Regions from separate parts of the Ideonella flava genome, predicted to be linked through region 1. Evidence: riboswitches for the same ligand, from Rfam matches in the RefSeq annotation. Region 1 holds a riboswitch; the other holds the start of a gene.
The links. A riboswitch is a leader RNA that binds a small molecule or an ion and turns the genes downstream of it on or off. The one in region 1 is predicted to bind thiamine pyrophosphate.
Positions count from the first base shown of each region.

Region 2: linked by a shared signal. The riboswitch ahead of ACS5PM_RS19380 (TonB-dependent siderophore receptor) and the one ahead of thiC (phosphomethylpyrimidine synthase ThiC) in region 1 are both predicted to bind thiamine pyrophosphate.

Region 1 is NZ_JBPZHD010000001.1:619,328-633,372, forward strand. Features, by position in the region: gene ACS5PM_RS02740 (low affinity iron permease family protein) at 1-204, shown strand, start outside; gene ACS5PM_RS02745 (bifunctional hydroxymethylpyrimidine kinase/phosphomethylpyrimidine kinase) at 214-1,773, opposite strand; gene ACS5PM_RS02750 (thiazole synthase) at 1,779-2,573, opposite strand; gene thiS (sulfur carrier protein ThiS) at 2,578-2,796, opposite strand; gene ACS5PM_RS02760 (FAD-dependent oxidoreductase) at 2,793-3,821, opposite strand; gene thiC (phosphomethylpyrimidine synthase ThiC) at 3,835-5,733, opposite strand; TPP riboswitch at 5,811-5,914, opposite strand; tRNA gene ACS5PM_RS02770 (tRNA-His) at 6,058-6,133, opposite strand; gene ACS5PM_RS02775 (SurA N-terminal domain-containing protein) at 6,184-8,166, opposite strand; tRNA gene ACS5PM_RS02780 (tRNA-Val) at 8,241-8,316, opposite strand; gene ACS5PM_RS02785 (HU family DNA-binding protein) at 8,322-8,594, opposite strand; gene pgsA (CDP-diacylglycerol--glycerol-3-phosphate 3-phosphatidyltransferase) at 8,829-9,395, opposite strand; gene ACS5PM_RS02795 (hypothetical protein) at 9,444-9,998, opposite strand; gene uvrC (excinuclease ABC subunit UvrC) at 9,985-12,009, opposite strand; gene earP (elongation factor P maturation arginine rhamnosyltransferase EarP) at 12,063-13,133, shown strand; gene efp (elongation factor P) at 13,322-13,876, shown strand; gene mnmC (bifunctional tRNA (5-methylaminomethyl-2-thiouridine)(34)-methyltransferase MnmC2/FAD-dependent 5-carboxymethylaminomethyl-2-thiouridine(34) oxidoreductase MnmC1) at 13,993-14,045, shown strand, end outside.
Region 2 is NZ_JBPZHD010000008.1:353,949-367,993, reverse strand. Features, by position in the region: gene ACS5PM_RS19395 (hypothetical protein) at 1-1,124, opposite strand, end outside; gene ACS5PM_RS19390 (ParA family protein) at 1,121-2,008, opposite strand; tRNA gene ACS5PM_RS19385 (tRNA-Asn) at 2,094-2,169, opposite strand; gene ACS5PM_RS19380 (TonB-dependent siderophore receptor) at 2,207-4,318, opposite strand; TPP riboswitch at 4,390-4,494, opposite strand; gene fdxA (ferredoxin FdxA) at 4,623-4,946, opposite strand; gene cobA (uroporphyrinogen-III C-methyltransferase) at 5,044-5,829, opposite strand; gene ACS5PM_RS19365 (phosphoadenylyl-sulfate reductase) at 5,848-6,648, opposite strand; gene ACS5PM_RS19360 (DUF934 domain-containing protein) at 6,645-7,148, opposite strand; gene ACS5PM_RS19355 (nitrite/sulfite reductase) at 7,148-8,887, opposite strand; gene ACS5PM_RS19350 (patatin-like phospholipase family protein) at 9,095-9,946, shown strand; gene ACS5PM_RS19345 (phasin family protein) at 10,192-10,749, opposite strand; gene ACS5PM_RS19340 (histone deacetylase family protein) at 10,946-11,896, shown strand; gene ACS5PM_RS19335 (acyl-CoA thioesterase) at 11,893-12,354, shown strand; gene ACS5PM_RS19330 (nitroreductase) at 12,360-13,070, shown strand; gene ACS5PM_RS19325 (SLC13 family permease) at 13,063-14,045, shown strand, end outside.

The DNA.
Region 1 (14,045 bases):
GCAATGCACCTCAAGCTGGATGAGCTGCTGGCCTCCAGCCGCTTCGCCAGCAACCGGATGATCGGTATCGAGGACCTGAACGAGCAGGACTTGCACGAGGTCGCCGCCTTCTACCTCCGCCTGGCCCAGCGGGCCAAGCAGACCGGGCCCCGCAAGGAGGCCCACTCCATCGACGAAGAGGGCCTGCCGACCGACAAGGTCTGACCCGCCGCCCTACCCCATCCTGCCGAGCATCGGGTGCGGCAGGGACGGCGGCGGTTCGCACGGGGCCCGGCGCCCCGCCGCGATGGCCCGTTGAAAAGCCGGCACGGTGACATCCGGGTCTTCGCTCAAACCACGCACCACGCACACGCCGTCCGGGCCACAGGCGGCTGCCAGTTCAGCCTGCTCGGTCGTCAGGATGCCGCCGATGGCCACGACGGGATGGCCCGCCATGCGAGACCACCAGCGCAGGTTGTCCAGCCCTTGCGGAACCCACGGCATGGCCTTGGTCAGCGTCGGCCACACCGGCCCGCAAGCGATGTAGCGCGGGGCCACGGCGCGTGCCCTGGCCAGTTCCCAGAGGCTGTGCGAGCTGATGCCCAGTGCCACCTTGCTGGCGGCCAGCGCTGCGCGGCCGGATTCGCCGAGCTCGAGCAGATCCTCCTGGCCGAGGTGAACCCCGGGTGAACCGAGCTCGACCGCCAGCGCCCAGTGATCGTTGACGAAGAGCTCGGCGCCTGCATCTCGGCAATCGCGCACGCTCGCGGCGATCTGCTCGCGCAGGTCGGTCGTCCCGGCCGAATCGGCCTTGATGCGCAACTGCACCGTTCGCACGCCGGCGGCAAGCACCTCGCGGACGCGGGCGGCGCTTTCCACGATGGCGTACAGGCCGAGCGGCTCGGCGGGCGCCTGGGCTTCGAAGTCCGCGAACACCGGCTCTTCGCCCCATGACAAGCTCGGCATCAGCGAAGGCTCGAGCCCGAAGCCCGGGCGCGCACGCACGGGGCCCGCGCCCTGCCCGGCCGCGCTCGCATGGCGCAGCGCGTGCGATGTCGACATCTTGGCCAGCACCAGCGCATCCGCCGCCACATGGCCCAGCGCCATCGCCGCCGCGGCACTGGTGGCGAAGGTGCAGCCGGTGCCATGGTGGTGCGGGGTAGCGATGCGCGACGCGGCCAGCCAGCCGGCCGCCTGGGGCGTGGCGATCCAGTCGAGGACCCGGCCTTCGAGGTCGGCGCTGTCGCCGCCGGTGATCGCCACCGCCTGGACGCCTCGCTGCTGCAGTGCGCGGGCCAGCGCGGGCGACGCGGTGTGGTCGGCATCGTCGACCGTCTGTCCCAGCAGCCGGGCCGCCTCGCGCCGATTGGGCGACAGCAGCGTCGTGCGAGGCAGCAGCTCGTCACGGTAGGCGGCCAACAAGGCAGCGTCGGCGAAGGTGCGACCGGTGCTGGCACCGAGCACCGGGTCGACGATGAGCGGGACGGGCCCGTGGTCGGCCCGCAGGCGGTCCAACCAGCGGACGAGTACGCGAAGGTTGTCGGCGCTGCCGAGCAGGCCGCACTTGATGGCCGCGGGCGGCATGTCGGCCGCGAGGGCCGCCAGCTGCTCGTCCAGCCATTCGGGCGGTACGGGCCGCACCTGATGGACGGCCACGCTGTTCTGCGAGGTGACGCCAGCGACCACGGGACACAGGTGGACGCCGAACGCTTCAGCGGCGCGCTGGTCGGCGGACAGGCCTGCCCCGCCGCCCGAGTCGGTGCCGGCGATGCTCCAGACGATGGGCAGGTTCATGGCTCTCATCCGATCAGCACCGGCCCGTCGGCGACCGGCGTGCTGGGCACGGCCATGTCCTGCGGTGCCATCACGCCGGCCTCGTAACCCAGCCGCCCCGCGTTGATGGCCTGGGCGAACGCCGCGGCCATCCGCACCGGCTCGCGCGCTTGCGCGACGGCCGAATTCAGCAACACGCCATCGAAGCCCAGCTCCATCGCCCGCGCGGCATGGTGCGGCGCCCCTATGCCCGCATCGACGATCAACGGCACGCCAGGCAGCCGCTCGCGCAGCGTGCGAAGCGCGTAGGGGTTGAGCAGGCCCTGGCCCGAACCAATGGGCGCGCCCCAGGGCATCAGCACTTCGCAACCGGCATCCAGCAGGCGCCGGCAGGCGACCAGGTCGTCGGTGCAGTAGGGGAAGACCTGGAAGCCTTCACGCGAGAGCTGCGCTGCTGCTTCCAGCAGCTCCCACGGGTCCGGCTGCAGCGTGTGCTCGTCGCCGGTGACCTCGAGCTTGATCCAGCGCGTGCCGTACAACTCGCGGGCCATGTGAGCGAGCACCACGGCCTCGCGCGCCGTACGGCAGCCGGCGGTGTTGGGCAGCAGGTGCACGCCGCTCGCCCGCACCATGCCGACGAAGCCGTTGTCGCCGGCCTCGCCCGACAAGGCTCGCTTCAGGCCGACGGTGACCACCTGCGCACCGGCCGAGGCGATGGCTTCGCGCAAGACCTGCGGCGAGGGATAGCCCGCGCTGCCGAGCAGGAACCGGCTCTTCAACGAGGCGCCGTAGACGGCCCACGGCTTCGCTTCGATCGTCATCTCGTCATCCTCCGACGATGGCTTTGAACAGGTTGATGCGGTCGCCGCGCGCCAGCCGATGCTCGCCTCGCCGATCGCGGGCGACGAAACTGCCGTTCAGTGCGGTGGCCACCGCGTCGGGCGGCTCGCCCAGGCGCGCCAGCAACTCGGCCAGGCTCAGGCCTTCTGCCTGGTCGACAGGCACGCCGTTGAGCAGGATGTCGGCGTCATTCGGATCGGTCATGCCAGCTCCATCTCGCGCAGCGCATCGTCGACGAGGGCCGGCGCGATCAGCCAGCCGTGCCGGAACAGGCCGATGATCCGCACCAGGCCGGGCCGGGTCTCGACGTGAGGCTCGTTGTCGGGCAAGGCCGGCCGCAGGTTGCGGTCGAGCCGCAGGACGCGGGCCTCCTGCAGGGCCGGCAGCACGCTGTACGCAGCCGTCATCAGCTCGACCGAGGTCTTCAGCGAGACCTCGCTGCGGTCCTCGCTCTCGATCTCGCTCGCACCGATCACCAGCACGTCGCCGGGCCGAGGTGCGATGTAGATGCGATGGCGCGGATGCAGCAGCCGCAGCGGCCGTGTGAGGCCATGGGCCGGCGCGTGCAGCCACACCGTCTCGCCGCGAACGCCTCGCACGGGCAGGTCGGGCCGCGCCCCCAGGCCCCGGACGTCGAACACCACGTCGTGGCACCGCGTACAGCCGTCGACCACCAGGCGACCGGGCTGCAGGCCTTCGACACCCGCGCCCCAGTGCCACTCCACCGCCGGTGCGCCGTCGAGCAGGGCCCGCATCGTGTGGACGGTGTCGATCTGCCCCTCGCCGGGCAGCAGCCAGGCGTGGGGCACGCCATGCACGGCCGGCTCCAGCTTCGCCAGGTCGGCAGCCGTCAAGGCGACCGGCGCCCGCGCCTCATCGTCCGACGGCAGTCGCGCCAGCATGCGTTGCGCGGTGCCCATGTCGCCGCGGTGGGCCAGGAGCAGGCTGCCGCCATCCCGGAAGTACGGCTCGCCCGGCAACGCGCGCACGATGTCCCGCCACAACGCGATCGACCGCCAGCCGAGATCGGCGACGCGGTCGCTGCCCACGTCTCGCTCCGCCAGCGGGCTCAGCAGCCCGGCCGCGGTGAATGCGGCCGCGCCTTGCCCATCGAAGCACGGTTCTGGGCCTTCGGCGGGATCGAACACCTCGACCCGGCAGCCGCTGCGCGCCAACCGCCAGGCCACGAGCCGCCCGAGCAGGCCGGCGCCCGCGATGCCCACATGCATCCCGGTCACCGCGTCAGGCCTTGTCGGCGTGGTCGGTCTGGATCGGGATGTAGATCTCGCCCCCGGCGGCGCGGAACTCGCCCGACTTGGCCTGCATGCCCCGTCCCAGCGCCTCGGCCTCGTTCACGCCCAGCGTGGCGGCGTAGTCGCGCACCTCCTGCGTGATCTTCATCGAACAGAACTTCGGGCCGCACATCGAGCAGAAGTGCGCCACCTTGCTGCTGTCCTTGGGCAACGTCTCGTCGTGGAAGTCACGGGCGGTGTCCGGATCCAGGCTGAGGTTGAACTGGTCGGTCCAGCGGAACTCGAAGCGGGCCTTGGACAGCGCGTCGTCGCGCGCACGCGAGCCCGGATGGCCCTTGGCCACATCGGCCGCGTGGGCGGCGATCTTGTACGCGATGATCCCCTGCTTGACGTCGTCCCGGTCGGGCAGGCCCAGGTGCTCCTTGGGCGTGACGTAGCACAGCATCGCCGTGCCCATCCAGCCGATCATCGCGGCGCCGATGGCGCTGGCGATGTGGTCGTAGCCGGGCGCTATGTCTATCGTCAACGGGCCCAGCGTGTAGAACGGCGCCTCGTGGCAGTGCTTGAGCTGCTCGTCCATGTTGGACTGGATCATGTGCATCGGCACGTGGCCCGGGCCTTCGATCATGGTCTGCACGTCGTGCTTCCAGGCCACTTGCGTCAACTCGCCCAGCGTGCGCAGCTCGGCGAACTGGGCTTCGTCGTTCGCATCGGAGGCGCAGCCAGGACGCAGGCCATCGCCCAGCGAGAAGCTCACGTCGTACGCCTTCATGATCTCGCAGATCTCTTCGAAGTGCGTGTAGAGGAAGCTCTCCTGGTGGTGCGCGATGCACCACTTGGCCATGATGGAGCCGCCGCGCGAGACGATGCCGGTGACGCGGTCCGCCGTGAGGTGGATGAAGGGCAGCCGCACGCCGGCATGGATGGTGAAGTAGTCCACCCCCTGCTCGGCCTGCTCGATCAGCGTGTCGCGGAAGATGGTCCAGGTCAGGTCCTCGGCGACGCCGCCCACCTTCTCCAGCGCCTGGTAGATCGGGACCGTGCCGATGGGCACCGGCGAGTTGCGCACGATCCAGTCGCGCGTCGTGTGGATGTGGCGGCCGGTGGAAAGATCCATCACCGTGTCCGCACCCCAGCGGATGGACCACACGAGCTTCTCGACCTCCTCCTCGATGCTGGAGGTGACGGCCGAGTTGCCAATGTTGGCGTTGATCTTGACCAGGAAATTGCGCCCGATCGCCATCGGCTCGATTTCCGGGTGGTTGATGTTGGCCGGGATGATGGCCCGGCCGCGCGCCACCTCGTCGCGCACGAACTCGGGCGTGATGAGGCCGCGCGGCAGCACGGCGCCCATTGGATTGCCGGCACGGCGCTGCTCGCGTTTGGCGTCGCCCAGGTAGCTGGCCATCCACTCGCGGCGCCCGTTCTCGCGCAGGGCGACGTACTCCATCTCGGGGGTCACGATGCCGCGCCTGGCGTAGTGCATCTGGGTGACGTTGGACCCGCTCTTCGCGCGGCGGGGTGCTCGCTGCAGTGCTGCAGCTTCGGCGCGCAGGGCGGCGAGGCTGTCGGCAACCCGCTCGGCGTTGCGGGCGCCGTCGTCGAGCGCCTGGGGCGCGCGGCCGTCGTAGGGTTCGGTGTCGCCACGCTCGGCGATCCACCCGCTGCGCAAGCCGGGCAGTCCACGGCGCACGTCGATGGCCACGGACGGGTCGGTGTACGGACCCGAGGTGTCGTACAGCGTCACCGTCTCGCCGTTGGTGAGGCTCACCTCGCGCACCGGCACGCGCAAGTCTGCACGCGAACCGGTGAGGTGGATCTTGCGGGAGGCGGGAAACGGCGCGCGCGTCAGCGACAGCAGCTCGTCGAGTCTTTCAGGGGCGTTCATCGGCGGTCCTTCGCAGCAGGCGGTTTGCTCCGAAGGTCGCCCCGCGACAGGTGCACCGAGAGACGGTGCCCGTGTCCTGAAGGATCGACGGCTCTTCTTACGCCGGTACTAACCGGTTCAAGTTCGCGGGTTCGGATCAACCGTCTCAGCACGCACCATGCATGCACCCCGGAGCAGGGGCGCATTCTCTGCGCCCGGCATTGGCGCTGTCAATGAACCGGCGGCGGATTGACCGGATTTCGACAGCGCGGGCCTGAAACGAAAAACGGCCCCGAAGGGCCGCTTGTCGATGACGAGAAGGCGTTGCCTTGCGTCACTGTTCGGTGGGGTGGCTGATGGGACTCGAACCCACGACAACCAGAATCACAATCTGGGACTCTACCAACTGAGCTACAGCCACCACCGTGAGCCAAAGATTATAGCCTCAGACTCGGGCCCTCCCGCGGGAGTTCACTTGGAGGCGGCGGAAGCCGCTTCGGCCGCCGTCGCTGCGGCCTTGATATCCACCTTGTAGCGGCGCTTGAGGGCATCGTAGTAGGCGGCCCCCTCGGCGGCCGAGAGCGCCTGGGCCACGTAGGGCTGGGCGCGCTCGTTGTCCGGATCATCGGCCGGCCGGTCGACCCGCTTGACCACCTTCGCGGCCACGTAGCCTTCCTTGCCGAGGTCGATGCCGATCACGGCGGGACCCTTGGTGATGTCGGCCCGCAGCACCGCATCGATCACCTGCCGGCCCTGCCCTTCAGGCTTGGTGCGCGACAGTTGCACGGTCTGCGGCAACGCCTCGCTGGCGTTCTGCTTGAGCGCGGCGACGCGGGCTTCGCCATCCTTCTTGGCGGCAGCCGCGGCCTGCTGCGACTTCACCTCGGCCAGCACGCGGTCACGGACCTCGGCCAGCGGCAGGATGCGCTCCGGGTGGTGCTCGACGACGCGGGCCGAGACCAGCTGGTTGGCGCCCGTCTCGACCGCCTCGGTGTTGCGCTTGTTCTTGATCGCATCGGTCGAGAAGATGGCATCCAGGAGCTTGGGGGATGCCAGCGGCCCGGCCGCGCCCGGAGCCGGCGTCCGCTGCACCGTGGCCTGCTGCGGGGCAAGCTTGAGCTTGTCGATCACCGGCTGCAGGCTGTCGGGCTGCTCGTACACCGTGTTGGTGAACTGCTCGGCGGCGGCGGCGAACAGCTCCTGGGCCTTGGGCTTGCTGATGGCTTCGACGATCTCCGGGCGTACCGACTCGAAGCTCTTCTTCTCGCCGCCACGCGCTTCCAGCAGCTTGATGATGTGGTAGCCGAATTCCGACTCCACCAGGTTGCTGATCTCGCCGGGCTTCATCGAGAAGGCCGCGTCCTCGAAGGGCTTGACCATCGCGCCGCGGCCGAAGAAGTCGAGGTCGCCCCCGTTGGCCGCCGAACCCTTGTCATCCGAGTTCTTCTTGGCCAGTTCCGCAAAACCTGCCGGGTTCTTGCGTGCCTCGGCGAGCAGCGCCTCGGCCTTGGCCTTGGCCTTGGCTCGATCGGCCTCGGGCATGTCCTTCGGCGCGTTGACCAGGATGTGCGCGGCGTGGCGTTCCTCGGCCGCGGTGTAGCGGCTGATGTTCTGCTCGTAGTACTTGCGCAGGTCTTCCTCGTTGAGGCTGACCTGCTTCTTCATCGCTTCCAGGTCGAGCACGACATACTCGATGCGGGCTTCCTCGTTGGTGTGGAAGTCGGCCTGGTGCTGCTTGTAGTAGGCCTCCAGGTCCGCGTCGCTGGGGTTGACCTTGGCCAGGTAGTCCTTGGCGTCGAAGCGCTGAAGCTGGACCTCACGGCGTTCCAGCAGGGCGTTCAGGGCAGACCCGAGGGCCGTCTTGCCGGCGACCAGCGAGCCGCTGACGCCTTGCGTCACCTGCCGCGTGGCGAGGTCGTCGCGCAACTGCTCGGCGAACATGGCCGAGCTCATGCCGCGCGCGGCCAGGAATTCCTTGTTGACGCTGCCGTCGGGCAGGCGGATCGACGCGAACTGCGGATCGGTCGCGAAGATGTGCTGCAGCCTGTCGTTGGTGATGACCAGGTTCTCCTTCACCGCTGCGGTTCGCATCACCCGGTCCTTGATGAGCTCATCGAGCGTGCGCCGCCTCATCTCCGGCGTGTCGAACAGCTTGACGTCCACGCCTGGCATCTGCTGGCGCATGCGCTCGACCTGCTGGCGGTGGGCCTGGTCGAGCTCGGACTGCTTGATGTCGCCGCCGGCCACCTTGGCCACGGTGGCATTGCTCGGATCGGTGAACCGCGAGTAGCCCTGGATCCCGAACACCACGAAGGACGGGAAGATCAGCAGCACCAGGATGAACTGCAGCAGCTTGGTGTGCTTACGGACGAAATCAAACATGGGAATGAGCCTCGAAGAGCGGCGCCGCGGACATAGAAACGGAAAAGGCGAACCGGGGTTCGCCTTGGTCATCGCTTGCGCACGCCGCGCGGGATTCTAATCAATGCCCGCCCTGTGGCCTGCGGGTTGCCGGCCGAGGCCGGCGGTGGTGGGTGCTGAGGGGCTCGAACCCCCGACCTACGCCTTGTAAGGGCGCCGCTCTACCAACTGAGCTAAGCACCCGGGTATCAGTTCAACGCATCCTTCAGGCCCTTGCCGGGACGGAACTTCGGCACCTTGGCCGACTTGATCTTGATCGCCGCGCCGGTGCGCGGGTTGCGGCCGGTGCGGGCCGCGCGCTTGGTGACGGCGAAGGTGCCGAAACCGACGATCGATACGCTGCCACCCTTCTTCAGCGTGACTTTCACCCCACCGATCACGGCCTCCAGTGCCCGCGTGGCCGCTGCCTTGGAAATATCGGCCTGGCGCGCAATGTGTTCGATCAACTCGGCCTTGTTCACGTGGGTACCCCTCTCTCTCGGCGCTTTCGCGGTGGTTCTGCGGTGTTGTTGCAGTGGTGACTTCTAAGCGGCTTGCGACGACTGCTGAACGCCCGTTTTTCGAGGGCGAAAATTCATTACAGCCTTGGGCCTTGGCGGTGTCAAGCACGCGGGCGGATTCTATGTGTAAACCCCGAGATGACCGGGTGGCGGAGCCGCCGCGCAGCGTGAAGCGCGTCTCGAGATTCGCGCCAACTAGCGGGCCTTCGCGCGAATTTCCGGCAGGGCTTTTTGCAGGTAGTAGACCATCGACCAGATGGTCAGCACGGTGGCCAGGATGATGAGCCAGGTGCCCCACAGATGCGTATCGATCAAGCCGAAAAGGCGGCCATCGAACAACAGGAAAGGGATGGCGACCAACTGCAGCGTGGTCTTGAGCTTGCCCAGCATGTGGACCGCCACGCTGCGCGATGCGCCGATCTGGGCCATCCATTCACGCAGCGAAGAAATGGCGATCTCCCGTCCGATGATGACCAGCGCGATCAGCACGTCGACCCGGTGCAGATGCACCAGGACCAGCAGCGAAGCGCAGACGAGGAACTTGTCGGCCACCGGATCGAGGAAGGCTCCGAAGGCCGAGGTCTGATTGAGCTTGCGCGCGAGGTAGCCGTCGAGCCAGTCGGTCAGGGCGAAGGCCACGAACATCACCGTTGCCACGAGATTGCGCGTCCCGTCCTGCAGCGGCAGGTAGAACACCGCGACGATCAACGGGATCGCCACGATGCGGGCCCAGGTCAGCAGCGTCGGGACGGTGAAGAACATGATGGGGCGCATTCTGCCCGCGAATGCGCGCGGGCCCGGCCTGGCGCGCTAGCGGTCCAGCGTGACCGGCTTGAACTTGCGGTCTTCGTCGAAGAGAAATGTCTCGACGTACTTCCAGGGCTTGGGCAGGCGTGAGACATCGCCGAAGGGCGCCGCGCGCCGCACCGCGTCGATCGCGATCTGCGTCGTGTCCTTGGCCTGGCTGGGATAGCGCATGACGTCGATGCGGGCGATGCTGCCGTCCGCATGCAACTCGACCGACAGCACGGGGATCGCGAGCAGGGGCTCGGGCACCCGGCCGGTATACGTGATGGTCGGGTTGGCATCGACGAGGCGCTGCGCCGCGCGCAGCCGGAACTCGTCCCAGTTGCGTGCGGCTCCGGGAGCGGGCGTCACCGGCCGCGTGGCGGCGGGGGGCAAAGGCCGGGCGGGCGGTGGCGCGGGGACGGCAGGCGCCGGCTCGCGGGTGGCGCAGCCGGCGATCCAGCCGGCAGGCAGCACCATCGCGCACAGAAGCGCGATGCCGGCCCAGGGTGTGGCGCGGGTCGAGGCGGGCGTGCCCCTGGCGCTGGTGTCGTCCTTGTTCTCGTCAATGCAACGCACGATAGATGTCCTCTGCCAATTCCTTCGAGATGCCTTCCACGGTGGCCAGGTCATCAACGCTCGCCGCGGTCACGCCGCGGACACCACCGAAGCGCTGCAGCAGTTTCGCGCGCTTTTTTGGTCCGACGCCGGCGATGTCCTCGAGCCGGCTGCCGCCGGTGCGAACACTGGCACGCTTGGCGCGCATGCCGGTGATGGCGAAGCGGTGCGCCTCGTCGCGGATCTGCGCGATGAGCATCAGCGCGGCGGAGTCGGGCGGCAGCGAAAGCTTGTCGCGGCCATCGGCGAAGACGAGCTCCTCGAGACCGACCTTGCGTCCCTCGCCCTTTTCGACACCGGCGATCAGCGACAGGTCCAGGCCGAGCTCGCCGAAGACCTCACGGGCCATCGCGACCTGCCCTCGCCCGCCGTCGACCAGCACCAGGTCCGGCAGCCTCGCCTTGGCCCCGGGCACTGTCGGCTGCGGCCCCTCGGCGCTGGCGAGCTCTGCCAACTTGGCATAGCGCCGGGTGAGCACCTGCTTCATCGCGGCGTAGTCGTCGCCGCCGGTCACGCCCTCGATGTTGAATCGCCGGTACTGCGCGTTCTGCATGCGATGGTTTTCATAGACCACGCAGCTTGCCTGGGTAGCCTCGCCGGCCGTGTGGCTGATGTCGAAACATTCGACACGGAATGTGTCGAGATCGTCGATGGCGAGGTCCAGCGCATCGACCATCGCCCGCGTGCGTTCCCGTTGCGAGCCCTCCTCGGAGAGCAGACGTGCCAGTGCCAGCTCGCAACCCTTCACCGCCATGTCCAGCCAGATCCGCCGCTGCTCGCGGGGCTGGTGCTGGGCGACGATCTTCACCCCCGTCTGCACACACAGTGCGGACAGCAGTTCCCTGTCCACTGGGTGGCTCAGGACCAGCAGCGGCGGCGGCGGGCTGTGGAGATAGTGCTGCGCCATGAAGGCCTGCATCACCTGCTGTTCGGCGTTCCACAGCCGCTGATCGGCCGTCAAGGGTTCGTGCGCCGGCGCCGGTTCGCCTTCGTCCAAGGCCGTCGACTCTTCGGCGGCCAGGGCGGTCGCATCATCGACATGGGCCGGGAAGAAGGCCCGGTCGCCGAGGTGGCGCCCGCCCCGCACCATCGCCAGGTTCACGCAGGCGCGGCCGCCAGCGACCTTGACCGCCAGGATGTCGACATCCTTGCCGGCGCCCGACAGGCTGCTCTCGTCGACGGACTGCTGGTGCAGCACGCGCGCCAGCGCCGAGATACGGTTGCGCAGTTCGGCGGCACGCTCGAACTCCAGCACCTCGGAGTGGGCCATCATCTGGCCCTGCAGTTCGTCGATCACCTGCTGCTGCTCGCCCAGCAGGAATCGTTCGGTGTCGCGCACGTCGCGCGCGTAGTCCTCGGCCGAGATGAAGCCGACGCAAGGGCCGGAACAGCGATGGATCTGGTACAGCAGGCAGGGCCTGGACCGGTTGGCGAAGACCGTGTCCTCGCACGTACGCAGGCGAAACACCTTCTGGATCAGCTGGATCGTCTCCTTCACGGCCCATGCGCCCGGGTACGGCCCGAAATACCGGTGCTTGCGATCGACCGAGCCGCGGTAGTAGGCGACACGCGGGAAGCGGTGGGTGACCAGCTTCAGGTAGGGGTAGCTCTTGTCGTCGCGGAAGAGGATGTTGAACCGCGGGTTCAAGGCCTTGATGAGGTTGTTCTCGAGCAGCAGTGCCTCGGCTTCCGTGCGAACGACGGTCGTCTCGAGTCGCGCGATGCGCGAAACCATCACCCCGATGCGCGTGCCGCCCAGGTCCTTGTGGAAGTAGCTGGAGACACGCTTCCTGAGGTCGCGCGCCTTGCCCACGTAGAGCACCTGCCCCTGGGCGTCGAAGTAGCGATAGACGCCCGGCAGCCCGGGCAAGGCGGCGACTTCGGCCAGCAGCCGCTCACGGGCGGCGGCAGAAGATTCGGGCTCGGGCCGGTCGGGCTCGGCCGGCGGGACAGGCAGATCAGGGTCGGACATCGGGGGGCGATTGTGCAGCGTGCCGGCACGTGGGCGCCTTCGATAATGCCTCGATGAGCGCGTCGCCGAATCCGCCGTTGAGATGGGACCTCTTCTGCCGCGTGGTGGACAACTTCGGCGACATCGGCGTGTGCTGGCGCCTGGCAGCCGACCTGGCGGGGCGCGGACATTCGGTCCGGCTGTGGGTCGACGATCCGTCGGCGCTCGCCTGGCTGGCGCCCGGGGGAGCGAAGGGTGTCGAGGTCATTCACTGGACGGCCGACACGCCGGCGCTTGCGCCCGGCGACGTGGTGATCGAGGCCTTTGGCTGCGACCCTCCGGACGCCTTCGTCGCGAAGATGGCTGCCACGACACCGGCGCCGGTCTGGGTCAACCTCGAATACCTCAGCGCCGAAAGCTACGTCGAACGCAGCCACCGCCTGCCATCGCCGCAGCACGGTGGGCCCGGCAAGGGGCTGACGAAGTGGTTCTTCTACCCGGGCTTCACGACGGCCACGGGAGGGCTGCTGAGAGAGCCTGGCCTCGAGGCTGTCCAGGCGCGCTTCGACCCGGCGGCCTGGTTGGCGCATCAAGGGATAGAGCCCCGGCCGGGTGAACGGCTGGTGAGCCTGTTCTGCTATGCCGGAGCGCCGCTGGCGTCGCTGGTGGAGCGCCTGGGGGAAGCGCCGACACTGCTGCTGGCCACCCCGGGGCACGCGACCGAGGGCCTGTCCCGCGTGGCGGCGCCGGCCGCCGTTCGCGTGCAGAGCCTGCCCTGGCTCAGCCAGGCGGATTACGACCGGCTGCTGTGGAGTTGCACCCTGAACCTCGTGCGGGGCGAGGATTCTTTCGTCCGGGCGCAATGGGCCGGCGTGCCTTTCGTCTGGCACATCTACCCGCAGCACGATGGCGTCCACGCAGCCAAGCTGGAGGCCTTCCTGCAGCGGCATCTGGGCGCGGCCCCGCCCGAGCTGGCCGAAGACATCGCCGCGTGGATGCGTGCCTGGAACGGCCTGAGGGACGAACTCCCGCCCTTGCCGGACATGCAAGCCTGGGCCGCCCATGCCAGCCACTGGCGTGACGCCCTGCGCGCCCAACCCGACCTCACGGCGCGGTTGCTCGCCTTCGTCGCCGAAAAGCGTTAAAATTCAAGGCTTTGCGGGCAAGCCTCAAAGGCGCTTGCACGACACCTCTTGCACGGCACGGCTTAGCCTCCATGTCCGGCCTCGAGGCGGGGCATCGCCGCCCGCACCGCACACGCGCCCACCCACCACCCGATGACACGATGGGCGGCAGCGCAGCTTGGAACACCGACTCCTCTCGGAAACTCACCATGAAACTCGCACAGGAAATCCGCGCCGGCAACGTGATCATGCAGGGCAAGGACCCGATGGTCGTCCTCAAGACCGAATACAGCCGTGGCGGCCGCGGCGCGGCCACCGTGCGCATCAAGATGAAGAGCCTGCTCAGCGGCTTCGGCGCTGAAACGGTGTTCAAGGCCGACGACAAGATGGAGCAGATCATCCTCGACAAGAAGGAGTGCACCTACTCCTACTTCGCCGATCCGATGTACGCCTTCATGGACGCCGAGTACAACCAGTTCGAGGTCGAGGCCGAGAACATGGGCGACGCCATCAACTATCTCGAGGACGGCATGTCCGTCGAAGTGGTGTTCTACGAAGGCAAGGCCATCTCCGTCGAACTGCCGACCACCGTCGTGCGCGAGATCGAGACCGATCCTGCCGTCAAGGGCGACACCTCGGGCAAGGTGCTGAAGCCGGCCAAGCTGGTGGGCACCGGTTTCGAGATCAGCGTGCCGATCTTCGTCGAGAACGGCGACAAGATCGAAATCGACACGCGCACCCACGAGTACCGTAAAAGGGTCTGAGCGCATGGCGCTCCAACCCTTTTCGGGTTGAACGTTGAGCTCCCCGAGCCCCCTGCGAGCGGGGGCTCCAGCTTGAGTGACGAGCCGGCCCCTGGGCCGGCTTTTGTTTGGCATCCGTGAAGAGTTCGGGAATCGTTCCGGCGCGCATAGAGATCCAGGACGGCGTTCC
Region 2 (14,045 bases), on a different contig from region 1:
GGCGAGGGCTGGCGAAGCTCTGCGAGCGTCACCTTGGAGTTCAGCTTCAGGATCGAGAGCATTTGGCGGACGCTCTCCGTTGACTCGCCAACCTTGACGGAAAAGGCCGATTCCACTGAGTCTGCGAGAGCGTTCACATCGAAAGCGTCACCACTAGGCAAAGCCGTCGCGTACCCGCGCAACGCAGCGGCCACGATAGAGTTCCAAAATGAGTCCTCAGGACAGTCGAATCGAGTAGCGAGGGAAGCTAGCGCGTTCAATCGGGGTTGCAGCACGTTGTTGACACCACGAGCAGTCAGCAGCGCTGTCCCCGCCCCGAGGGGAGCTAGGCGATTGACGGCAAATCGCCAGATGGTGACCATCGACTTGTCGGCCTTCAGGCCGCGTGCTGCGAGCTCCTCGCTGGCCTCACGCACAGCCATTGGCGCGTCGTTCCCTTTCTGGCGTCGCTCCTGCTCAATCAAGCGCAGCAGTTCAACCATTCCAATCGCAACCTCCCAGAACTTCATATCTCCGCGGTTCAGGTTCTCGCCGAGGTGCTGCGAAAGCAGGGCGGTCTCACTCTTGTAGGGTTGGTAGATGCAGTTGACCCACAGATAGCGCTCGTTGCTGGTCTGCTCAAAAAGCTCCTGCAGGAGGTCCAGCGTCGTGTTGGAGCCGGCCGCGAGCATGTACGGCTCGCCGGCGTGCCTGCGCGTCACCTGCAGCGTGCCCTGGAACCCGTTCGCCAGGAGGCTCTGCCGGATGTCATCGCGCTTTTCGTTGGCGTACAGGCGAGGGTTGTGGTCGTACCGGACAATCTCGGTCGACTTCAGCAGCATCGGACCCGGCAAATCCTTGCGAAGGTCGATCTTGGATGGAGTGGTGTCGCCGACCGCGTAGGACGCTTTGAACTCGGCAGCTTCGCGTTCTGCCTTGGTCGGTGCCCGAGTGACTGCGGGCGAAAAGGGCGACGCCCCATCAGTGGGCTCCGCCGGCCGCAGCGCCGTCGTGTTGGGGGAGCTTCGGCGTGCGGCGCGCTCCTTTGCAGTGGCCAGGTTGGTCATGGCTTGCTCGACGGAGATGGTGATGGGCAGGCCATCGGTGAGGGGGTTGAAGCCGGCGCGCTTCTTTGGAGGGTTCACGTGGCACCTCCCTGGGCTTCAGTGGCTTCGGGCGGGCCGAAGACCTCTTCGGGATCGCCAGTGAGGCGCCCCGCGAAGTGGCCGTACAAGTTGGGCTGCAGCTCCCACACGAGGCGGTGCATAACCTCGTAGCCGGAAGGAAAGCGACTGCCGCCTTGCCGGCTGATCTGATGGACAGGTCTGCGCGCGGTGAACGCATCTTTGTAGGCGACGGCATTGGGAATCACCGTGTCCAGGATGGTCACGCGATCGCCTGCGTCGAACTCGGCGCGCAGCTCGCTCAGAAGCTGGCGGGCGTTGCGAGTGCAGTCGAACTTGCAGATGACGGCTTGGATCGGCGCCAGCTGGGCGCGAGGCTCGCTCTCATCGTGCTCCAGCCGCTGGAGCACACGCAGCGTGCCGCTGCGAAACTCGCGGACCGAGGGGGTGTCGGGCGGAAGCGGAGAGACCAGCGTGTCCGCGGCGAAGGCGGCCGCGGTCTGCAGGGGGCCGATGGCGCCCTGCGTGTCGATCAGGACGAAGTCGTAGTGCTCCAGGACGTACGGATTCTGGAGGGCGCGGGCGAGCCGGCTGCGGGCGTCGGGACGCCCGTGTAGCCAGTGCTGGAGATTGGCGTCACCGTCGTTGGAGCGAACCAGGTCCAGGTTCGGCACCGACGTGCCGGAGATGCAGGCGGAGGTGACTACGCCCTGGGTGACGACCTCGACCAAGCCCTGCGGCGCCTCATAGGCCAGGCCAAAGTACTTCGTCAGGGAAGGTTGAGGGTCGGCGTCGACCAGCAGTGTCCGCGCCCCCATGTCGGCCAGCAGGCCGCCAAGGTTGGCGAGGAAAGTGGTTTTTCCGACTCCGCCCTTGCTGTTAAGGGCGGCGAAAGTGTGGATCACAGTTGCTTCCTCCTGTCCGCGGGCTTGGCGGAATCTGGAGGACGCGGACCACCGGGCGGTGGCACGTGACCCAACCTCGTTAAGTTGGCTCCCCGACCTGGGCTCGAACCAGGGACCTACGGATTAACAGTCCGGCGCTCTACCAACTGAGCTATCGGGGAAGTGAAGCCTCAGATTATAGACACAGTTTTTGGTGTCTCACAAGGTGGCCTGCAACGACATGCGGAAGGTGCGTGGCTCCAACGGATACAGGTAGACGTGGCTGAACTGGTATGGGCTCTCGCGCCAGCCCTGCCGGTCGAAAAGATTGTCGACACCGGCGCGGGCCTGCCATTGGTGACCCCAGGCGTTCACCGCATAGCGCGCGCTCAGCCCCACGGTGGTCCAGCCGGGGATGCGCGCGCTGTTGTCGGGCAGCACGAAGCGGGGACCCTGGTAGTCCAGGCTGGCCTGGGCCGTGAAGCCGGGCAGGGCTTCAGGCTGCCAGCTTGCCGCCATGCGAACACTGCGCTGCGCGACATTGGCAGGCACCAGTCCGTTCAAGTCGGGGTTCTCCGCGCCTTCGCGCCGCGCTCGCAGCCACATCGCGCTGCCTTGCAGGCCAAAGGTGCCCCATCTCCCTTCGGCGGTCGCTTCCACGCCGAGATGGTGGGCCCCGCCATCGATGCCTCGTGTGCAACTGCCATCGGCGTCGTCACACACGCCGAAGTCGCTCGTTGCCGGGCGACGGATGTCGAACGCGGCGAGGCCGGCGCTCCAATCCTTGCGGGACAGCTTCAGGCCGAGCTCCGCCTGCTTGCTGCGCAAGGCGGGGAGGACCTGGCCGGCATTGGTGTAGGTGCGAAGGCTTGGCACGACCGCGCTTTCCACGCCCTCGCCCCAACTTCCGTAGACCATCAATGAACCGTCGATCTGATGGCTGAGGGCGACCCATGGCGTGGTGAAGGACTGGTCATAACCGCGCTGCAGCTGGCTGTGGCGAAGGCCCAGCCACAGGTCCGTCCTGGCCCCCAGCTCGACATGGTCGCGCAGGTAGAGCTCCGTGCTTTGTTCGTGCCGGCCATCAGCCTCATACGTCGGTAGCGGAGCGGCATCCACCTGGACGCTGCCATCGATGCGGCCCACGCCGGCCCAGTTGTAGGCCTGCGTGTTCGGATGCAGGCGGAAGTCGCTCCACGTCACGCCGGTGGACAGCGTGTGCGCCATGCCGCCCCATGTGCCGCGACCATCGAGATGCAGCCCGCCGGCAAAGCTTTCGCGGCGTTCCCGTTCGCTGCGGTAGTCGTAGAGGTCGAAGGAACCATCGCTGCAGTAGCGGTCGTAGCGGCCCTCGGCGCTGCAGCCGAAAGGAAAGGCGATGCGGTCGTCGGTGCGCAACTGCTGGGTCATGGCGTCCGCCACGACCTGCCAGTCCTCCCCCAGGCGCTGGGTCCAGCGCAGGCTCGCGGTCGTGCCGTCGAAGACGACCGGCAGCGACCAGCTCTGGTTGTTCAGATTCGTCCGCGGGTCGATCTCGCGTGCCGAGGGAACACGCGGGCCCAGCATGCTGTAGCCCGGCATGCTGGGTTGCGATTGATGGCTGAGCTCGATCTCGGCGTCCAGACGCTCGCCAGGGCCGAATCGGGCAGCGGCCGACAGTGCCAGGAGACTTCGCTGGCCCTTGGCGTCACGCAGCACCGGCTCCAGCGACTCCGTGGCAGCGTTCAGCCGCAAGCCAAGTGCATCGCTTCCCCCCAGCTGGCGTTCCACGTCGACAGCAGCCTTCCAGCTCCCGCGCTCCGTCCATCCGACGAACAACGTGGACTGGTCGGCCCCTCGGGGGCGCTTCAAGACGAGGTTCACGAGGCCCCCGGGTGCGCTCGTGCCCGCCTGGGCGCCACTGGTGCCTTTGAGGATCTCGATGCGCTCCTTGTTGTCGAGCAGGAGCGCGGTCTCCGCGCTAATGGGCAGGCCGTCGCGCTGCACGTTGTGGTTGTTGTCCAGCGTGAAGCCGCGGATGGTCAAAGTGCTCCAGTAGCCCGGAGAGTTGTAGGAGTCCGCGACGCTCGCATCCAGGGCGGTCACCCCCGCCAGCGATTCGATGCCGGCGTCGGCGAGACTGGCGCCGGTCAGCGTGAGCGTCTGGAACGGTGCCTTGGCGGCCGGCACGTCGCCGAAACCCGCCACGCCTGCCAGCGCCGGCACCGGGCGACCTGTGATGGTGATCTGCTCGACCGCGTGCGCGCTGCCGCAGGCACTCACCGCCGCGAGCGTGACCGTGCGCAAGGGGAACCTGCGCGCGAGGAAAGGGGAAAGAAGGTTCGATGCCATCTCGGACTCGACAAGTCGATGGCAGGTCGGCAAGTTCGGAAGGAGGCTTCGCGCGCAGTTCAGTCGCACGCGGCCGTCTTGAGCTGCTTCCCTGCGCGAGGATTACCTCAATCAGGTTCGAAGGGTGTCTCTCAGTCGGGCGGCAGCAGGGCAGCCCGACACCCCTAGCGGATGCGCCACGGCGTCGTCATGACCCCGCGGCGACGGGATTATCGCCGCGCAGGCGGGTCGTACGCCCTCTCGGCGGTCAAAGAAAAGCCCGCGTGGCTGGCGCCAGGCGGGCGGTTCGGCCGGGGCGGTCGACTCAGCGGACGAGCTGGTCGAGCTTGTCCTTGCGGTCCTTCCACTCATCGGCATCCGGCAGGGCCGGCTTGCGCTTGGTGATGCTCGGCCAGCCCTTCGCAAGCTCGGCGTTCAAGGCGATGAATTTCTGCTGGTCGGCCGACACGTCCTCCTCCGGGAGGATCGCGTTGACCGGGCACTCGGGGATGCACACCGCGCAGTCGATGCACTCGTCGGGATCGATGGCCAGGAAGTTGGGGCCTTCGCGGAAGCAATCGACTGGGCAGACGTCGACGCAGTCGGTGTACTTGCAGCGGATGCAGGCTTCGGTGACGACGTGGGTCATGGGTGGCGGTGGCAGTGGGAAGTTCGAGAAGATCGGGCCCCTCGGGGCGCGAAGGCCTCGGCTCACGCCAATGCGAGCCGAAGCAAAGCGATGAATTTTAAGGCCTGGTGAAGGCGGCGGCGGGATCGCCCTCACTGGCCGCGGGCTCGTCGCCCGCGCGTACACCGGCCGGACTGGCCCGCTGCAGGACCGGGCGGGCGCCCACGCCGACGGTGACCACCGCCGGCCGGCCCGAGTGCACGAGGCAGGCCGTCGGCAAGGTGCCCACGTCGTGATCGCTGACGATCTGGTCCGGCCAACCGGCCCGCGAGACCACGCAGACCGGCGTGTCGGCCGGCCAGCCCGCCTCGGCCAAGCGGCGCGCCAGCATCGCAAGCTGGCGTCCTGCCATGTAGAACACCTCGGTGTCGGCGCGGCGACCTGCGTTCAGCTCCCGCTCCTGCGTCATGGCCGTCGTCAGCGCCACGCTGCGGCCGTCGCCGCGACGAGTCAGCGGGCGTGAGGAAGCGGCTGCGGCCGCGAGTGCGGAGGTCACCCCCGGGATGACCTCGCTCGTGATGCCGGCCTCTGCCAGTGCCTGCTGCTCTTCCTCCAGGCGGCCGAAGACGCTCGGGTCTCCGCCCTTCAGGCGGGCGACGATCGCGCCGGTCGACGCGTACTGGACCAGCAGCACGTTGATGCGGTCCTGGCCTGTGGAGGCGGAAAAGCCGCGCTTGCCCACATCGACCCATTCAGCGGCGGGAGCGAACTCGCGCAGCGCCGGATCGGTCAGCGCGTCGTAGAGCACCACGCTGGCGCGGGCCAAGGCGCGGGCGCCACGCAGCGTGATCAGATCCGCTGCCCCCGGGCCGGCGCCGATGAAGATGACGTGCCCGGCACTCAAGCAGCATTCCCCGGAAGATCAGGCGGCGACCGCCTCGCCACTGGCGGCGTGGCGATCCGTCTGGACGGCGTGCAGGCCACACTCCTTGGCTTTCTCATCCTCCCACCACCAGCGGCCGGCACGGAACTCCTCACCCACGGCAATCGCGCGCGTGCAAGGTGCGCAGCCGATGCTCGGCATGAACTGGTCGTGCAGTGCGTTGTGGGGCACGTCGTGGGTGGCGATGTAATGCCAGATGTCGTTCCAGGTCCAGTCGGCGAGCGGGTTGAACTTGATCCGGCCGTTGGCTTCGACCTCGCGCAGCGGCACGCCGCCGCGGTTCGCCGATTGCTCGCGTCGCAGCCCGGTGACCCAGGCCTCGCGTCCATCGAGCATGCGCGACAGCGGTTCGAGCTTGCGGATCTCGCAGCAATTCTTGCGCAGATCGATGCTCTGGTACATCGCCTCCTCGCCGTGGCGGCGGACGAAATGCACGACCGACTCCTCGCGGGGGGCATACACCTCCACCGCGAGGCCGTAGCGCTGCTCGATGGCGGGGATGAGTGCCAGCGTTTCGGCGTGCAGCTTGCCGGTCTGCAGCGTGCCGATGGCGATCGGCAGGCCGAGGCGAGCAATGAGGTCGGTCAGCACCATGTCCTCGGCGCCCAGGCTGGTAGCCTGGACGATCGACTCAGGATGGGCCGAAGCCGCTTCGCGCAACTGGGCGATGGTGGCCTCGACGCGCTCCTCGTAGCCCTCGGTGTGCCGGGCGTACAAGGAGATGGCGCTAGATGCGGCTGCCGTGGGGAGGAAGGACAGGGAAGACTGCTGGGCGCTCATGCCGGAACCCTCGCGAACAGCGGGCGCGGCTGGTGCACGTCGCCCTGATAGAAGTCGGTGACCAGCGTCAGTGCCCGGCGGGCACTGGACTCGCTCTGGCCATCGCGCAACTGGACCGCATCGAAGCCGGTGCGGGCCAGCAGCGGGAGCATGTCGACAACCACGTCTCCGGTCGCACGGATCTCGCCGGCATATCGAAGGCGGGCGCGCAGGACGCGGGCCTGGCTGTACGCGCGGCCGTCTATCCACTTGGGGAACTGCAGCGCCACCAGCGAGAAGCGGGCAAGGTCGTCGGTCAGATCCTCGACATCCGCCGTGTTGGCCAAGGTGATGCCGACCGGCACGTCCGCAGGCCAGGTGTTGCGCACCGCCTGCCACTGCTCGGCCGTCAGGAGGCTGTACGGGGCCACAGGCGGAATCGGTGTCGGGCCGAATTCGCCGACGACGGCGCGCCAGGGATCGTGCGCGGGCTTCACGAAGTTCATCGGGAACTGGCTCATCACACGGCCTCCACAGCTTCGGCGGCCGCGACTGCCTTGACGGGGGCCACGGCAGTCTCATGGCGAACCGCGTCGGCCGCGGCGCGGAAGGGCGCCACGCCAAGGCGGCGAGCCGTGTCGATGAAGAGCTCGCCGGCGGCACGCTCTCGACGGAAGACATCGATCAACGCCTCCACCACGTCGGGCACCTCGTCGGCCGAGAAGGAGGGGCCGATCACCTTGCCCGGCGTGGCGGCACCACTCTGAGTCGAACCGTCGGAGCCGCCGATCGAGACCTGGTACCACTCGGCGCCGTCCTTGTCGACGCCCAGGATGCCGATGTGGCCGGTGTGGTGGTGGCCGCAGGAGTTCATGCAGCCGCTGATGTGCAGGTCGATGTTCCCGAGGTCGTAAAGGGCGTCGAGATCGTCGAAGCGCTCGCTGATGCTGGCAGCGACCGGGATGGAGCGGGCGTTCGCCAGGGCGCAGAAATCTCCCCCCGGGCAGGCGATCATGTCCGTCAGGAGGCCGATGTTGGGGGTGGCAAAGCCGGCTTCCTTGGCTGCGTGCCAGACCGAGAAGAGATCGGCCTCGCGGACCCAGGGAAGCACCAGGTTCTGCTCGTGCGAGACACGCAGCTCGCCCAGCGAATAGCGGTCTGCAATGGTGGCGGCCGCCTCCATCTGGCTGGACGTCACGTCCCCGGGGGCCTGCCCCGCGCGCTTGAGCGACAGGGTCACGGCGCGATAGCCGGGAATCTTGTGGGCGTGCACGTTGCGTTCCATCCAGCGCAGGAACGCGGTGGGAGCGGGGCCCGTGCGGTGGGGGTCGAAGCCGTTGGTGGCCGGGCGCACGCCGGCGGGCAGTTCGAAGTGCCGTGCCACGCGCTCCAGTTCGGACACCGGGATGATGTGGTCACGGCCGTCGGCATCCTGCTCCAGGATCTTGGTGAACTCGGCGTTGACCGCGTCGATGAACTTCTGACCCTCGGCCTTGACCAGGATCTTGATCCGCGCCTTGTAGGCGTTGTCGCGTCGGCCGAACCGGTTGTAGACGCGGACGATCGCTTCTATGTAGACCAGGATCTCCTGCCAGGGCACAAAGGCATTGACGACCGTGCCGATGACCGGGGTGCGGCCCATGCCGCCCCCCACGTAGACCTCGAAACCGACTTCGCCGGCCTCGTTCTTCACCAGCTGAAGGCCCACGTCATGCCACGCTATGGCGGCCCGGTCCTCCACCGTGCCACTCACGGCGATCTTGAACTTGCGCGGCAGGAAGGCGAACTCCGGATGCAGCGAGCTCCACTGGCGCAGGATCTCGCAATACGGGCGGGGATCGACGATCTCGTCGGGGGCGATGCCTGCAAAGACATCGCTGGTGATGTTGCGGATGCAGTTGCCGGAAGTCTGGATGCCGTGCATGTCGACATCCGCCAGCAGGTCCATGGCATCCGCCGAACGCGGCAGCGGAATCCAGTTGTATTGAATGTTCTGGCGGGTCGTGAAATGACCGACGCCCCGATCGAGTTCGCGGCCGATGCGGGCCAGCTGGCGCAGTTGGCGCGACGACAATTCACCATAAGGGACCGCCACACGCAGCATCGGCGCGTGGCGCTGGATGTACCAGCCGTTCTGCAACCTGAGCGGGCGGAAGTCGTCGTCCGTCAGCTCGCCGGCCAGGTTGCGCTCGAGCTGATCACGAAACTGCGCGGCCCGTTGGCGGACAAACTGGCGGTCGAAAGAGGTGTACTGGTACATGTGAAAGTCGAAAAAGCTTTGCCGCTTATGCGGCTTGGTGGGGACTCTACGGATCCCTCATATGCTTGGAAAGAACACAAATTTCACTTGAATATTCCATCTGAATCTAAAGCCGGCTTTTTCGAGCGTCGCCGGAAGTGCTGCACCCATCTGTTCTGGGCCCTGGCCGCGGCCGGCCCGTTGACGGCCTGCCAGACCACGGCTCCCGTGCCGCCTCACCACGCGGTGACAGAGCCGCCGGTTGTGGCGCCACAGCCGCCGAGCAACCCCCCTGCGCCGCCACGGCCGCCCCGCATCGGCCTGGCGCTGGGCGGCGGCGCCGCACGCGGATTCGCCCACATCGGGGTCATCCAGGTCCTGGAGGAGAACGGGATACGGCCGGACCTGGTGGTCGGAACCTCTGCCGGCAGCCTGGTGGCGGCTCTGTACGCCTCGGGCAAGAGCGGCGTGGAGATGGGCAGCCTCGCGCAGTCCATGGACGAGTCCGGCCTGACCGACTGGTCCTTTCCCGGCCGTGGCCTGATCCGCGGCGAGGCGCTGGCCCGCTACGTGCGCGCCCAGACGAGCGGCCTGACGATAGAACAGATGAGGCTGCCGCTGGGCATCGTGGCCACGGACCTGTCCGACGGACAGCCGATCCTGTTCCAGCGCGGCGATGTCGGTGCGGCGGTCCGGGCGTCCAGCGCGGTGCCGGCGGTGTTCCAGCCCGTGCGGATCGGCACCCACGAATATGTGGACGGCGGCCTGGTTTCGCCCGTGCCCGTGCGCTTCGCGAGGCAGATGGGAGCCGAATTGGTGATCGCGGTGGACATATCCACCCCTCCGGACGGCAACGGGACAGGCGACGCCTTGCGCATGCTGCTGCAGACCTTCGCGATCATGGGCCGCAGCATCAACCGCCTGGAGCTCAAGGATGCGGACGTGGTCCTCAGACCGACCCTGGCGGGTGTGTCCGGCGCCGACTTCACGGCCCGCATGAAGGCCGTCCAGTCGGGGCGGGAAGCTGCCCTGGCGGCATTGCCTCAGCTGCGTCAGCGGATCGCTACGCTCACCCGCTGAGCCAGCACATCACGAAAAAAACCCGGCCCATCCTTGCGGATGGCCGGGTCGGAAGGTACCTGGAAAGCCAATCTTTCAAGAGGTACCGAGGAGACAACCTTCCATGAAGGCCGCGCCACTCAGCAGGCGCGGCCCATGAGAGATAACCGGCACGCGACGGAAGTTCCGTCACCGTGAACTGGCCTTCGCGTGCTCCTCGGCGGCCTTGGCGCCTCAGGCCTTCGGTTTTGCTCGTCTGACCAGGATCAGGCGGCGGCGCGGCGCGTGGCCTTCGGAGCCGACTGGGCGGCCTTGACGGCGGTGGTGGTCACGGCCTGGAAGTTGGCTTCGGCGACTTCAGCAGCCTGCTTGGCGGCCTTGTGGGCGCTTTCGTAGGCGTTGTTGGCGGCCGAGATGGCGGACTTCACCAGGGCAACCGCGCTCTCGGTGCCGGCCGGGGCGTTCTTCACCGCGGTGTCGACGCCGGCCATGAACTTCTTCTGGGCGTCGGCCAGCTGGGTTTCGGCGATCTTGGTCACTTCGGCGTTGGTCGAAGCGGCGATGTCGTACAGGTGGCGGCTGTAGGCAGCGGCCTTTTCGGCGGCCGGTTGCAGCAGGCCGGCTTGCAGGGACAGCAGCTCTTGCGCATCCTTGACAGCCAGGGTGGCCTTGGCGGTCTCGGCGACTTCGCCCAGCGAAGCCTTGGCGACTTGCAGGTTCAGCTCGACGAGCTTCTCGACGCCTTCGAAGGCCTTGTTGGTCAGGTCGAACAGGGTTTCGACGTTGGCCTTTTGAGCGGCGAGGACTTGTTCAGCGGTCAGCATAAATTTCTCCAGAGGGATGGTGAGGAACAACACGGGACTGCAGCCCTTCCAACATCTATGGTGCGCTGCAACATGACTCGAAGTATAGGCGCCCAGAGCAGCATTGCAAGCTGTTTTGTTGCACTGCAGCAAAGTCTAGGGATATCAGCCTAGACCTTCCTGGTGACGGCGCTGTGGCAAATTGCGTCGCACCATGATGCTGGCGTACACGTCCGACCTTTTCGTCCTGCCGCTGCCCGAGGGTCACCGGTTCCCTATGCCGAAGTACCGCCTGCTGCGCGAGCGGGTCGCCGCGGAGCTGGCCACGGCCGTGGAACTGGCGGAGGCCCCGGCCGCCACGGAGGGCGAACTCGCCCTGGCGCACGAGCCCGTCTATGTCAGCGCGGTGCTCGAAGGCTTGCTGAGCCCGGCGGCGCAGCGCGAAATCGGCTTTCCGTGGTCTGCCAGGATGGCCGAACGGGCCCGCCGGTCGGTGGGCGCCACGATCGCTGCAGCCCGCACGGCCCTGGCCCAGGGCGTGTCGGCCAACCTCGCCGGCGGCACCCACCATGCCAGCGCGGAAAAGGGCTCCGGCTATTGCGTCTTCAACGACGTGGCGGTGGCCGCTCGCCTGATGCAGGCCGAATGGCACCGGAAGCACCGGGCGTTGTTGCGCGTGCTGGTCATCGATCTGGACGTCCATCAGGGCAACGGCACGGCGGCCATCTTTGCCGAGGACCCCACGGTGTTCACCTTCTCCATGCACGGCGAGCGCAACTTTCCGTTCCGCAAGGCTGCCAGCGACCTGGACGTCGAACTGCCCGACGGCTGTCGTGACGAGTCCTACCTCGGCGCGCTCGACCAGGCCATGCAGGCGATCTGGCGTCACCACGAGGGTCGTCAGCCGGGCCTGGCCTTCTACCTGGCGGGAGCCGATCCCCATGAGAACGACCGCCTCGGGCGGCTCAAGCTGAGTGCCCCCGGCCTCGCCGAACGCGACCGTCGCGTGCTGACCGCCTTGCGCGAGCGCGGCATTCCCGTCGCGCTCAGCATGGCGGGCGGCTACGGTCGTGACATCCACGAGACGGTAGCCATCCAGGCACACACGCTCGCGCTGGCGGCTGAAAGCTGGCGCGCCTGGCAGGCGATGGAACAATCGCCTGCATGACCGTAGACGCCGCCGCTCCAGCCCCCACCCGACCCCAAGCTCCGGAGCGTGGTAGCTACCCGGCGTTCCGACCGATCAGCACGCGCTGGATGGACAACGACGCCTACGGCCACGTCAACAACGTCGTCTACTACAGCTTCTTCGACACGGCGGTGAACGGCTTTCTCATCGAGGCCGGTGCCTTGCAGATAGAGACCAGCCCGGTGATCGGCCTGGTCGTCGAGACGCATTGCAACTACTACGCGCCGCTGGCCTTCCCCCAGGCCGTCGAGGCCGGCTTGCGGGTGGCCCAGGTGGGCCATTCGAGTGTCCGCTACGAGATCGGGCTGTTCGCCGCGGGCGACGCCCAGTGCGCCGCGGCGGGTCATTTCGTCCACGTCTATGTCGATCGCCAGACCCGCCGGCCTGTGTCACTGCCCGAGGCCCTGCGAGCGGCCCTGCAACCACTGCGAGGGTGAATGCCATGACATCGAACTCCGTACCGTCCGAGGCGGCGGTTGCCGCCGTCGATGCGGCCATCACCAGCCGCCGCTCCATCCGGGCTTTCCTGCCCACGCCGGTGCCGCGCCAGACCATAGAGCAGATCCTGGCCGTGGCGTCGCGCGCGCCGTCCGGCACCAACACCCAGCCCTGGCGGGTGCACGTGCTCACGGGGGAGGCGCGCAAGCGCCTGTCCGACCGCATCCGCGCGGCCTATGACCAGCCCGAGGAACGGATGCAGCACAGCGAGGAGTACGCCTACTACCCGACGCAATGGCGCGCCCCCTACATCGACCGTCGCCGCAAGGTGGGCTGGGACCTGTACGGACTGCTGGGCATAGGCAAGGCCGACAAGACCCGCATGCATGCGCAGCATGGCCGCAACTACGATTTCTTCGACGCCCCGGTCGGACTGATCTTCACCATCGAGCGAGTGATGCAGCAGGGCAGCTGGCTGGACTACGGCATGTTCCTGCAGAACGTCATGGTGGCCGCGCGGGCGCGAGGGCTGGACACCTGCCCGCAGGCGGCGTTCACCCAGTTCCATCGCGTGATCGCCGCGGAACTCGGCCTGCCGCCCGAAGAGATGGTCGTCTGCGGCATGGCGCTGGGGCATGCCGATCCGGATGCCGTCGAGAACAGCCTCGTCACAGAGCGCGAGCCGGTCGCCGGCTTTGCGCGCTTTCATGGCTAGCTGGCCGCTGGAGTTCTGGCTTTTCGGGGCGATGCTGGCCGGCGTGGCGCTGTTCCACCGTGCGGCGCTTCGCATCGCGCTGGGCGGGGTGACGGCCATCTCGCTGTACAAGATCCTGGCTTCGCCTTTCGCCGCAGGCCCCGGCCTCGCCGGCTTCGGCACCCATCTGCAGCACGAGTCCGTCGTGCTGTCCAACCTGCTTCTCTTGCTGCTGGGCTTCGCCCTGCTGGCCGAGCACTTCGAGCGCAGCGAGCTGCCCGCGCTCCTGCCGCGCTGGCTGCCGGACGACTGGAAGGGATGCTTCGCGCTGCTCGCGCTGGTGTTCGTGCTGTCGGCCTTCCTCGACAACATCGCGGCCGCCATGATCGGCGGCGCGATCGCCCACACGGTCTTCCGGGGGCGCCTGCACATCGGCTACCTGGCCGCGATCGTGGCGGCTTCCAACGCTGGCGGCGCGGGCAGCGTGGTGGGGGACACCACCACCACCATGCTGTGGATCGCCGGCGTCTCGCCGCTGGAGGTGCTGGAGGCCTTCATAGGATCCGCCGTAGCGCTGGTCGTGTGCGGCGTGCCCGCCTCGATCCAGCAGCAGGCCTGGTCGCCGATCCAGAAGGACGAGTCGGCGCATGTGCACATCGATGGCGTGCGCCTGGCCGTCGTCGGCTTCATGCTGCTCGCGGCCATAGGCACCAATGTGCTGGTCAATACCCGCTGGGCGGACACATCGCAGCGCTTCCCTTTCCTGGGCGTCGCGGTCTGGGTGGCGCTGCTGATGGCGGCCCCGTGGCGGCCACCGGCCTGGCGGCTCCTCCCGGGCGCTTTCAAGGGCTCGATCTTTCTGCTGGCGCTGGTGCTCGCGGCGTCGATGATGCCGGTGGAGCGGCTGCCGCCGGCGTCCTGGTCCACCGCGCTCGGGCTGGGATTCCTCTCCGCCGCCTTCGACAACATCCCGTTGACCGCGCTCGCCCTGAAGCA